DNA from 3 places in the Labrenzia sp. CP4 genome. Region 1 is predicted to be linked to each of the others. Evidence: predicted binding sites of a transcription regulator. Region 1 holds the regulator's gene; each other region holds the start of a gene.
The links. The regulator PhoB, encoded in region 1, activates phosphate uptake and scavenging genes when phosphate is short. The targets are predictions, from matches to a motif close to TGTCATNNANCTGTCAT.

Region 1 (3,256 bases):
GACGGTGTGGCTGCCGGTTTCTTCTCTCCGAACTCGGCCATGCCGGCCCAGATCTACGAGTGGGCGAAACGTGCCGACCCGGCTTTCTATGAACGCGCTTGGGGCGGGATCATCGTGCTGCTGGTCTTCCTCATGACCATGAACATTATCGCTATCATCCTGCGCCGCAGGTTTGAACGCCGCTGGTAAGGATTGCTCCGATGAACGAGATGCCGAATTTTGAACAGGCGAAAACCATGACCGACAGCAAAATTTCCGCGAACAAGGTGCAGGTCTATTATGGCGATACCCACGCCATCAAGGACGTGGACATCGAGATCCAGCCGAGGTCCGTGACTGCCTTCATCGGTCCGTCCGGGTGTGGCAAGTCGACGTTCCTGCGGACGATCAACCGCATGAACGACACCATCGACATCTGCCGTGTGGAAGGGTCGATCAAGATCGACGGTGAGGACATCTACGATCCCAAGGTCGATCCCGTACAGCTGCGCGCCAAGGTCGGCATGGTGTTCCAGAAGCCGAACCCGTTTCCCAAGTCGATCTACGACAACATTGCCTACGGTCCGCGGATCCATGGTCTGGCCCGCAACAAGTCCGAGCTTGATGAAATCGTTGCCTCCAGCCTGCAGAAGGCCGGGCTTTGGGAAGAAGTCAAAAACCGTCTGGACGAGCCGGGCACCGGCATGTCGGGTGGTCAGCAGCAGCGTCTGTGCATTGCCCGCGCGATTGCCGTCAGCCCGGAAGTGATCCTGATGGACGAACCGTGCTCGGCGCTCGACCCCATCGCGACCGCGAAGGTGGAAGAGCTGATCGACGAACTGCGGGAAAACTTCACCATCGTGATCGTGACCCACTCGATGCAGCAGGCTGCCCGTGTGTCTCAGCGTACCGCGTTCTTCCACCTGGGTATTTTGGTTGAAGAAGGTCTGACGGAGGACATCTTTACCAATCCGAAGGACAAGCGTACGCAGGACTATATTACGGGCCGCTTCGGCTAAGCATTTTTTAGGTTTCTGAAGGGGACACAGGATGTCTGAACATACAGTCTCGGCTTACGATGACGAACTGACGGCCATGGCCGGCAAGGTTGCCGAAATGGGTGGTATTGCCGAAAAGGCTTTCGCCGATGCGGTGTCCGCGCTGGTGTCGCAGGATCTGGAGCTTGCCAAGGCGACGATCAAGGGCGATGTCCGGCTGGACAGCCTTTACAACGAACTTGAAGTGAAGCTGATCGAGCTGATCGTCCGCCGCCAGCCGATGGGGCAGGACCTGCGTGAAATCACCGCCGCAACGCGCATTGCCAATGACCTGGAGCGTGTTGGCGATCTTGCAAAGAACGTTGCCAAGCGCGTCATCGCCATCGACAGCGACTTGCAGTCGAAGAAGCTTGCGATCGGTGTGGAGCACATGACGGAACTCGCTCTTTCGCAGCTCAAGCAGGTGCTGGATGCCTACGCCCGGAAGGATGCGGAAGCCGCCCGCCGGGTTCAGGAAGCCGACGCCGAGGTCGACGCGATCTACACGTCGATCTTTCGCGAACTCCTGACCTACATGATGGAAGACCCGCGGGTCATTACCCAGTGCGTCCATCTCTTGTTCTGCGCAAAGAACATCGAGCGCATCGGCGATCACGCGACGAATATCGCCGAGAACGTCTACTACATGGTCACTGGCGAGCGTTTGCCGGAAGACCGGGCAAAGGTCGACGAAACAGGCGCGGTCTGACCCGCTGGTAATCGTCGGATTTGCAGAAGATCTTAACGGCCGGCGCTTCGGCGCCGGTTGCGGTAATTGGAGCGAGATGTATGCCGAAGGTGCTCATCGTTGAAGACGAAGAACCGCTCAGCCTTCTATTGAGATACAATTTGGAAGCGGAAGGGTACTCGGTCGAGTCCTGTGTCCGGGGTGACGAGGCGGAAATCCGCCTGCGGGAAAGCCTGCCGGACCTGTTGCTGCTCGACTGGATGCTGCCGGGCCTGTCCGGAATTGAACTGTGCCGCCGCCTGCGGGCGCGCGAGGATACCGAGCGCCTGCCGGTCATCATGCTGACGGCACGCGGTGAGGAAGCAGAGCGCATCCGCGGCCTGTCGACCGGTGCCGACGACTACGTGGTCAAGCCCTTCTCGGTACCGGAATTGATGGCCCGCGTGCGCGCCATCCTGCGCCGGGCAAGCCCGGAAGTGGTGTCCAGCATGTTGCGATCCGGCGATATCGAACTGGATCGCGAAACGCACCGCGTTCGCCGCAACACCAAGGAAATACACCTGGGGCCGACGGAATTCCGCCTGCTGGAATTCCTGATGACATCGCCTGGTCGTGTCTTCTCCCGCGAACAACTGCTGGATGGGGTCTGGGGTCACGATGTCTACGTGGACGAACGCACTGTCGATGTTCACGTCGGTCGCTTGCGCAAGGCTCTGAACAAGGGCAAGGCGAAGGATCCTATCCGTACCGTCCGTGGTGCCGGATACGCCTTCAATGACCAGTTCACCTCTGCCACCGCCTGAGGGCAACTTGCAGAATGGAATTAAGGAGCCCGCTTTCAAGCGGGCTTTTTGTTTCTCAGCGGTTTTGTGCCTTTCGCGGAGCAAGGTTCTCTTCTGCGACTACCCCATCAGTTGTGTCGGTGTCGGGGCTGATCCTGCGGTCCCTGTCGTGGCGGAGCGGTCAAACAAGGTTTGATTTGATGGGGCGGAAACGGCATGGATCGGTGCCGTGATTAAGCTGTGGGAGGTCATTGGTCGGGGTCGGACATCTGGTCAATGGAAGGCCCAAACAAAAAAGCCCGCCAAATTGGCGGGCTTTCTCATGAACTGCTTCGGTGCGAGACTATCAGCCTGCCTGAGCCATCGTCTTGCGGTCGCGGCGGCGGTCGGCGACCGGCTGATACGCGATCTTGCAGTGATGAGCGCAGTAGGGGACGCCGGCATCGGACTGGCGGCCGCAGAAGTAGAAGTCGTCGGTTGCCGGGTCGCCAATCGGCCATTTGCAGGTCCGCTCGGTCAGCGTCAGGATGGTAGCCCGCTGCGAGATCGGAACGAGCTCCGCAATCGGCTCTACGCGCGGCTTGGCAGCCACCACTGGAGCCGGCGAGATGTCTGCTTTCAGGGCCGTTGCGCCGATCGACTGCGGATGTGACGTCGTCGGTTTCTTCGGCGCTGCACCCGTTGCAGGAGCTGCGGTGCGCGGCCGGCGCGGCTTGGCGCTTGAAGAGGTGGACTTGGCGCGGCCGGACAGGCCAAGGCGGTGCACCTTG
Region 2 (3,256 bases), 1.7 Mb from region 1:
GTAGTAATGCGCGGCGGTGTAGTGCACATCGGCGGTCAGCCAGACGATGTTGTCGATGTCTGCCGTCTTGATGAAGCGCAGCAGATCGGCGAATTCCAGTTCTCGGCCTTTCGGTGCGCCGTGGTCGCCGTTGGCAACCGCTTCGGCGCCGGCCTGGTCTTTCCAGTTGTCCCAGACGATCAGGCCGATCGGCATGTCGCAGGCGATGACCTTCCAGGTGGCGTTGGAATTCAGAAGTTCACGCTTCAGCCAGGCAAGCTGCTCGGCGCCGAGGATGCGCGAAGCCGGTGTCATGGTGTCTTCCATCGATGCGCCGTTCGGCCCGCGATAGGAGCGCAGGTCCAGGAAGAATACGTCCAGCAGCGGACCATAGGCGATCTTGCGGTAGACGCGGCCCGGCTCGGCCGGGGTGTAGCGGATGGGAGCCAGCTCGTGGAAAGCCCGGCCGGCGCGAGCGGCCAGAAGGTGGATGTTCTTCTCGCTGTAGCGGTCGTCAGACAGGAGATCCTTGGAGGACGACCAGTTGTTGACGACTTCATGATCGTCCCACTGGAAGAAGGTCGGCACTTCCGCGTTGAACGCCTTGAGGTTCTCGTCCATGAGGTTGTATTTCCACTGGCCGCGGTATTCGTCCAGCGTTTCGGCAACCTTGGACTTTTCTGCCGTGACGATGTTCTTCCAGACGGTGCCGTCCTTGAGCTCGACGGTTTCCTTCATCGGGCCATCGGCATAAATCGTGTCGCCGGAGTGGATGAAGAAGTCCGGCTGATGTTTTGCCATGGTGGCGTAGGTTTTCATGCCGCCGCGGTCGGTATCGATCCCCCAGCCCTGACCGGCGGTATCGCCCGACCAGGCGAAACGAATGTTGCGGCGGGACGCCGGGGCGGTGCGGAACCGGCCGGTGATCGGCTCGGATACGGCATTGACGTCGTTCAGGTTGGCAAAGGCGACGCGGTAGAAGACTTCCTGATCGGACGGCAGGTTCTCAAGCAGTCGCTTGACGGCAAAATCCGAGTCGGGAAGCGCATTGATCGGGGCAAGGCGCCGCGGCGTTTCGAACGTGCCGGTCGTGTCGACTTCCACCAGCATTTGCGCCGGACGGTCCGAGCGGGCCCAGATCATGCCGGAATTGGCATTAACGTCGCCGGACTGAAGGCCGTGCGTGATCTGCGGACGCGAGGCCGCACGCGAGAGGCCCGGCATGGCCAGCGGTGAGGCCAGTACCAGACCGGTAGCAACCGATGATTTCAGAAAATTGCGTCGAGAAACGTTTGAAGACATTTTCAAGCTCCGTGGCTGGGGACCGCAGGGGCGAGTCCCTTGGCAAAAACATCAGGTGCTGAAGCTCCGTGACAGACGGATGTCTGTTCCAAGACCGTTTCCCGAATTTTTGATGACGGCGTGTACAGATTGCCGGAAAACCCCCGCCGAACGATTGAACCTCCAAATTGCTTCCAAATCGTGATCGTCCACAGCCTTGGAGCGGGGTCAAGCAGGGTGAAGTCGCATTGGTGCCGCTTGACCGTCGGTGTCAGACGGGCCAAACACGTGCCTGACCGTCAAAAGGACGCAATGATGCCGACCCCGACAGCCTACGAGCCGCCGCGTTTCGACGCCGGACACCAACGCCCCCACGTGATGGGGATCCTGAACGTGACCCCGGATTCCTTTTCCGATGGCGGGCGCCACGCCAATGCGGATGCCGCCTTGCGGCGTGCACAGGAAATGATTCTGGAAGGGGCCGATATTCTGGATGTCGGCGGTGAAAGCACGCGGCCGGGGTCCGAACCGGTGCCACTGGACCTGGAATGGTCGCGGCTCGATCCGATCCTCGATCAGGTGATCGACATGGGAACGCCCGTATCGATCGATACCTACAAGGCGGAGATCGCGCGCCGCGCCTGCGCGGCAGGGGCGGTCATCGTCAATGATGTGTGGGGTCTGCAAAAGGATCCAGCCATGGCTGAGGTTGTTGCCGAGGCCGGCGTGCATGTAGTTATGATGCATAACCGTCTTGCCGCCGATGCCGGACTGGACATTCTTTCGGACATCGACCGGTTCTTCGAAATCTCGATGGAGCTGGCGGAAAAGGCAGGGATTGCCAGGGAAAAGCAGATCCTTGATCCGGGCTTTGGCTTCGGCAAGACCATCAACCAGAATTTCATCGTCCTGAACCGTTTCGAAACGCTGAAGAAACACGGCCTGCCCCTGTTGGCGGGTGCGTCGCGCAAGCGCATGATCGGTGCCGTGCTGGAAGCGGAAACGGAAGACCGGCTGTTCGGATCCGTTGCCGTTCACATGACGGCCATGCTGAAAGGGGCTTCGATTGTGCGGGCGCATGACGTAAGTCCACATGCCGATTGCGTGCGTATGATCGAGGCAACCCGCCTGGAACGGAACCCTGTCGAATGAATGCCGAAAATGCGATGGCTGACGCCCCGACCCGTTGTGCGCTCGGGCTCGGATCCAACCTTGGTGACCCGAAGGCCAATCTGGATGAGGCGATCCGCCGGCTGGAGGAAACACCCGGCGTCATGCTGGTGTCCCGGTCCTCCGATTACCGGACGCCGCCCTGGGGGCCGGTGCCGCAGGACGATTTCCGCAATTGCTGCGTGGTGATCGATACCACCATGAGCCCGCAGGCGCTGCTGAAGCGCTGTCTTGAAATCGAGACCGAACTCGGACGTGTGCGCGACGTGCGCTGGGGCCCAAGGACGCTGGACATCGACGTTCTGATCTACGGTCTGCAAAAGGTCGCCGAAAACGACCTCGAAATCCCGCACCCGCGCATGGGCGACCGGGCCTTCGTTCTGATCCCGCTCGCCGAAATCTGGCCCGACGCCCCATTGGGCGACGGCCGCACCGCGATGGAAGCATTGGAAACCTGCCCGGACCAGGATGGCGTGGTGAAGCTGGACGGGTGAAGTTTTGAACCGAGCGGCGATAGCGCCGGGGCGGTAAAACCGACGGTCGGAACGTTAATTTAAACATTCTTGGACAGGATTCGGCTGGAGATTATCCAGGTCCCGTATTCATGTCAGTTGTTCAAAGTCTGAAAAATGCTCTTGAGAAGCGGCATCTCCTGTCGGCGGACACGCTCGTGTTTGCCTTTGGGGCTATCCTGATCCCGAATGCCGTCTTCATTTTTCTCAGCTTGTTCTACTGCCCTTTCCGGACGTTCTTCGTTCTCCTGTTGTCCTTGATCTGTCTGCTGGGTCTCTACCTGCATCGGTCTGTCTTCTTTGTTCTGCTTCTT
Region 3 (3,256 bases), 1.8 Mb from region 1:
TCACCACCCTTGTTATCGCGCTCCAGAATGGCGAACTTGCCGTCGCCCATGGAGACGATTTCCGACAGGCCGACCCAGCCGCCGGCTGCGCTCTTCGGCTTGTCGAGCGGATAGTGAACGAAGCCCCAGGACTTGTCGGCCGGGTTGTAGATGGCCAGCTTCACCATGCCCTTCGGGTCGTCTTTCCATTCACGCTGAACGGCGACGGCCACCAGCGTCTTGCCGTCCATTTCGAACTCGGCAACGCCTTCAAAGGAGAAACGCGCGGACTGGGCGTTCAGCTCTTCCGGAAGCGTGATTTCTTCCTGAACCTGACCGTCGGTGCCGACTTTCAGCAGCAGGTGCTGCAGTTCCTTTTCCGGATTGCCTTCGGAAGCCAGCCAGAAGCCGCCATCCTTGGCAACAGAGATGCCTTCCAGGTCCAGTTTTGCCTGCTTGCCACCCTGAACGGTTGCATAGGCAACGATTTTTGCCGGTTTGGAAGAGATGTCCAGCGTGTAGATGCGGGCGTCGTCATAGAAGCTGTCGCTGACGGCGTAGAGCTTGTTGCCGTCTTCCGGGTCTGCAGCCAGTGCGGACAGTGCGCCCCAGCCGATCGGCGCGCCTTTTTCCGGGTCGGTTTCGGACACGACCATCGGGTAGGACGGAGCGTCCGCACCGAACTTGTAGAGGGAGACCTGCGCGCGAACGTTGTCTTCCGCACTGTCGACCTCGTTGGCAACCACAAACAGGTCACGGCTCGGGATCGCAAGTGAGCCTTCCGGACCGACGTGGGTCGGCAGGAACTGGACGAATTCCGGCTCGGCACCGGTGTCCTTGTAGACAGCGACGAAGTTGCCGCGTTCGGAATTGACGAAGATCAGCTTTTCACCGCCGAATTCACCAACCGTCACACCTTCCGGCTCGGTGCCCTTCTTGGACGCGCGCTTGGCCGGATAGTGGCCGTTGGCCATGCCAAGGTGTTCCATCTGGTTGCCGCTGTCGAACAGGACCTCGCCCTTGGTGTTCCAAATGGTGAAGCCGCGCGAACCGCCTTCGTAGTCGCCTTCGTTGGCGGTCACGAAACGCTCGTCGTCGATCCAGGCAACCGCATCCGGCTCACGCTTGACGTTTTCGGTCGAACCGGAGGCATCGCTCATGCGCGCCTTGGACACCGGAATGTTTTCAGCCGAAGCCGTACCGGCGGAAAAATGGCTGACAACTTCACCGGAGGCCAGATCGACCACGGCGATATGGTTGTTTTCCTGCAGCGTGACGACAACCTGGTTCTGGGAGTTGATCGAAACGAACTCCGGCTCCGAATCGGTCGGCGCAATTTCGGCAAGACCTGTCAGGTCGACAATGCGAACCGCGTCGCAGTTGGTCGGCGTGCCGGTTTCGTCCAGATCGAAGATCGCGAGATGGCCGGCCGGCATTTGCGGGATCACACCGTCGTTCAGATCTTCATCGCGCTCGTTCTCGATGGCGATCGCAACGAACTTGCCGTCCGGAGAGATGGCAACGCTGTCCGGCTGACCCTTTGCATCGCACTTCGCGGTGATACCAAGACCGTCGAGAGCGATCACGGCCAGATGGCCGGACGCATTGACGTAGTCTTCGGACGTGTTGACGCCGGCATAGGCGAATGTTTCGCCGACGGCGACCGAAGTCGGCTCACCACCAAGCGCGGTGCGGCCCATCGGCTGCAGGTTCAGCGGGTTGGCCGCATTCACGAAAACAATGGCTTCGCCCGGGCTGTCGGTGAAGACGAGCGTGCGGCCGTCCTTCGTGGCGTAGATGATTTCGGCAACGGTTTCGGTGGCCTGATCCACGCCTTCCGGCAGGGTCTTGTAGACCGGGAATGTGTTGATACGCTCGAAATACTCTGCCTGTGCTGCCGACACGGCGCCAAGGCCGAACAGGACTGAAAGGCTGACACCTTTTAAAAAGCGCCCACGAAGGTCCGCCATTGCACTCGCTCCCACAAAATATCGGGTTGATGGTGCGCGCAAGCTAGTGGCCCTGATTACAATATCGGTGACAGTTGCATGAAGCTTTCATGACAACACCCAGCAAGCCTTGAATTTGCATTTCGAGCACTTACATCATATCAAGGCCGGGCGGTAATCTCCGCCACCTCCATCTTCCAGACTTTCCCGCATTTGTGCCTCCGGCGCATTTTTCATCGGATTTTCCAATGCAGATCGGTTTTGTCCGCTCCGCCATTGTGCTGGGGCTTCTCGCTGCTGTCGGTCCATTTGCCATCGACCTCTATCTGCCCGCCATGCCGGAAATCGTGCAGGCATTGCAGACGGACGACGCTGCGGTTCATATGACCTTCACGGTCTATTTCATCGCTTTCGGGTTAGCCCAGTTGATCTACGGTCCGCTGGCAGACCGGTTTGGACGCAAGCTGCCCGCCTTCCTGGGCCTGATCGTCTTCCTCATCGGATCGGTCATGTGTGCGACCGCGGTGGACGTTTCAGCCCTGACATTCGGCCGTTTCGTGCAGGCGCTTGGTGCCGGCGCGCCGATGGTCATCGTGCGGGCCGTGGTCCGCGACCTCCACACCGGACCAAAGGCGACCAGGCTGATGGCTCTGGTGATGCTGGTCTTCAGCGTTTCGCCGATGCTTGCACCGCTCGCCGGCAGCCTGATCATCCAGTTCGGCAGTTGGCGCCTGATCTTTGTGGCCCTGGGCGTGATTTCCCTTCTCGCCATGCTGCAAATGGCCTTCTTGCTGCCCGAAACGCTACCGGCCGAGCGCCGGGGCAAGATCGACCCGACAGCAATGCTGCGCAGCGCCATCTACCTGATGCGTGACAGCAGGTTCATGGGTCTGACGCTGATCGGTGGCTTCTCGCTTGCGAGTTTCTTCGTCTTCATCGCCGCAGCGCCGCTGGTCTACATGACACAGTACCAGTTGACGCCGACAGCCTTCAGCCTTGTTTTCGCGCTGAACGCGATCGGCTTCTTTGCGTCTTCCCAGTTTGCCGCCTCGCTTGGTGAGCGCTTCGGCATGGGCAGAGTGGCATTGAGGGCCGTCAGCGGATTTGCGGCAGCCAACGTTCTGCTGGTCATTCTTGTGTGGAGCGGCATCGACGACCTGCCGGTTCTGATGGCACTCTTCTTCATCGGCAACACCTGCCTCGGACAGGTCATTGCTCCTGTGATGGTCATGGCGCTGGAAGAACATGGCGAACATGCCGGCATGGCATCCTCCCTCGGTGGCACCTTCCAGATGGTTGCCGGTGGCGTGATGATCCTCGTCTGCAGC

Region 2: ACP90_RS02645 (alkaline phosphatase) is a predicted target of PhoB. The motif match lies at 1,350-1,366, and genes of this name have one in related genera.
Region 3: ACP90_RS02930 (esterase-like activity of phytase family protein) is a predicted target of PhoB. The motif match lies at 2,028-2,044, and genes of this name have one in related genera.

What each region holds. Positions count from the first base shown of each region.
Region 1 covers NZ_CP011927.1:4,785,521-4,788,776, reverse strand. Annotated here, with positions in the region: gene pstA (phosphate ABC transporter permease PstA) at 1-189, shown strand, start outside; gene pstB (phosphate ABC transporter ATP-binding protein PstB) at 237-998, shown strand; gene phoU (phosphate signaling complex protein PhoU) at 1,030-1,725, shown strand; gene phoB (phosphate regulon transcriptional regulator PhoB) at 1,806-2,507, shown strand; gene ACP90_RS21915 (GcrA family cell cycle regulator) at 2,833-3,256, opposite strand, start outside.
Region 2 covers NZ_CP011927.1:541,997-545,252, forward strand. Annotated here, with positions in the region: gene ACP90_RS02645 (alkaline phosphatase) at 1-1,281, opposite strand, end outside; gene folP (dihydropteroate synthase) at 1,576-2,412, shown strand; gene folK (2-amino-4-hydroxy-6-hydroxymethyldihydropteridine diphosphokinase) at 2,409-2,924, shown strand; gene ACP90_RS02660 (sulfatase-like hydrolase/transferase) at 3,035-3,256, shown strand, end outside.
Region 3 covers NZ_CP011927.1:600,402-603,657, reverse strand. Annotated here, with positions in the region: gene ACP90_RS02930 (esterase-like activity of phytase family protein) at 1-1,949, opposite strand, end outside; gene ACP90_RS02925 (multidrug effflux MFS transporter) at 2,177-3,256, shown strand, end outside.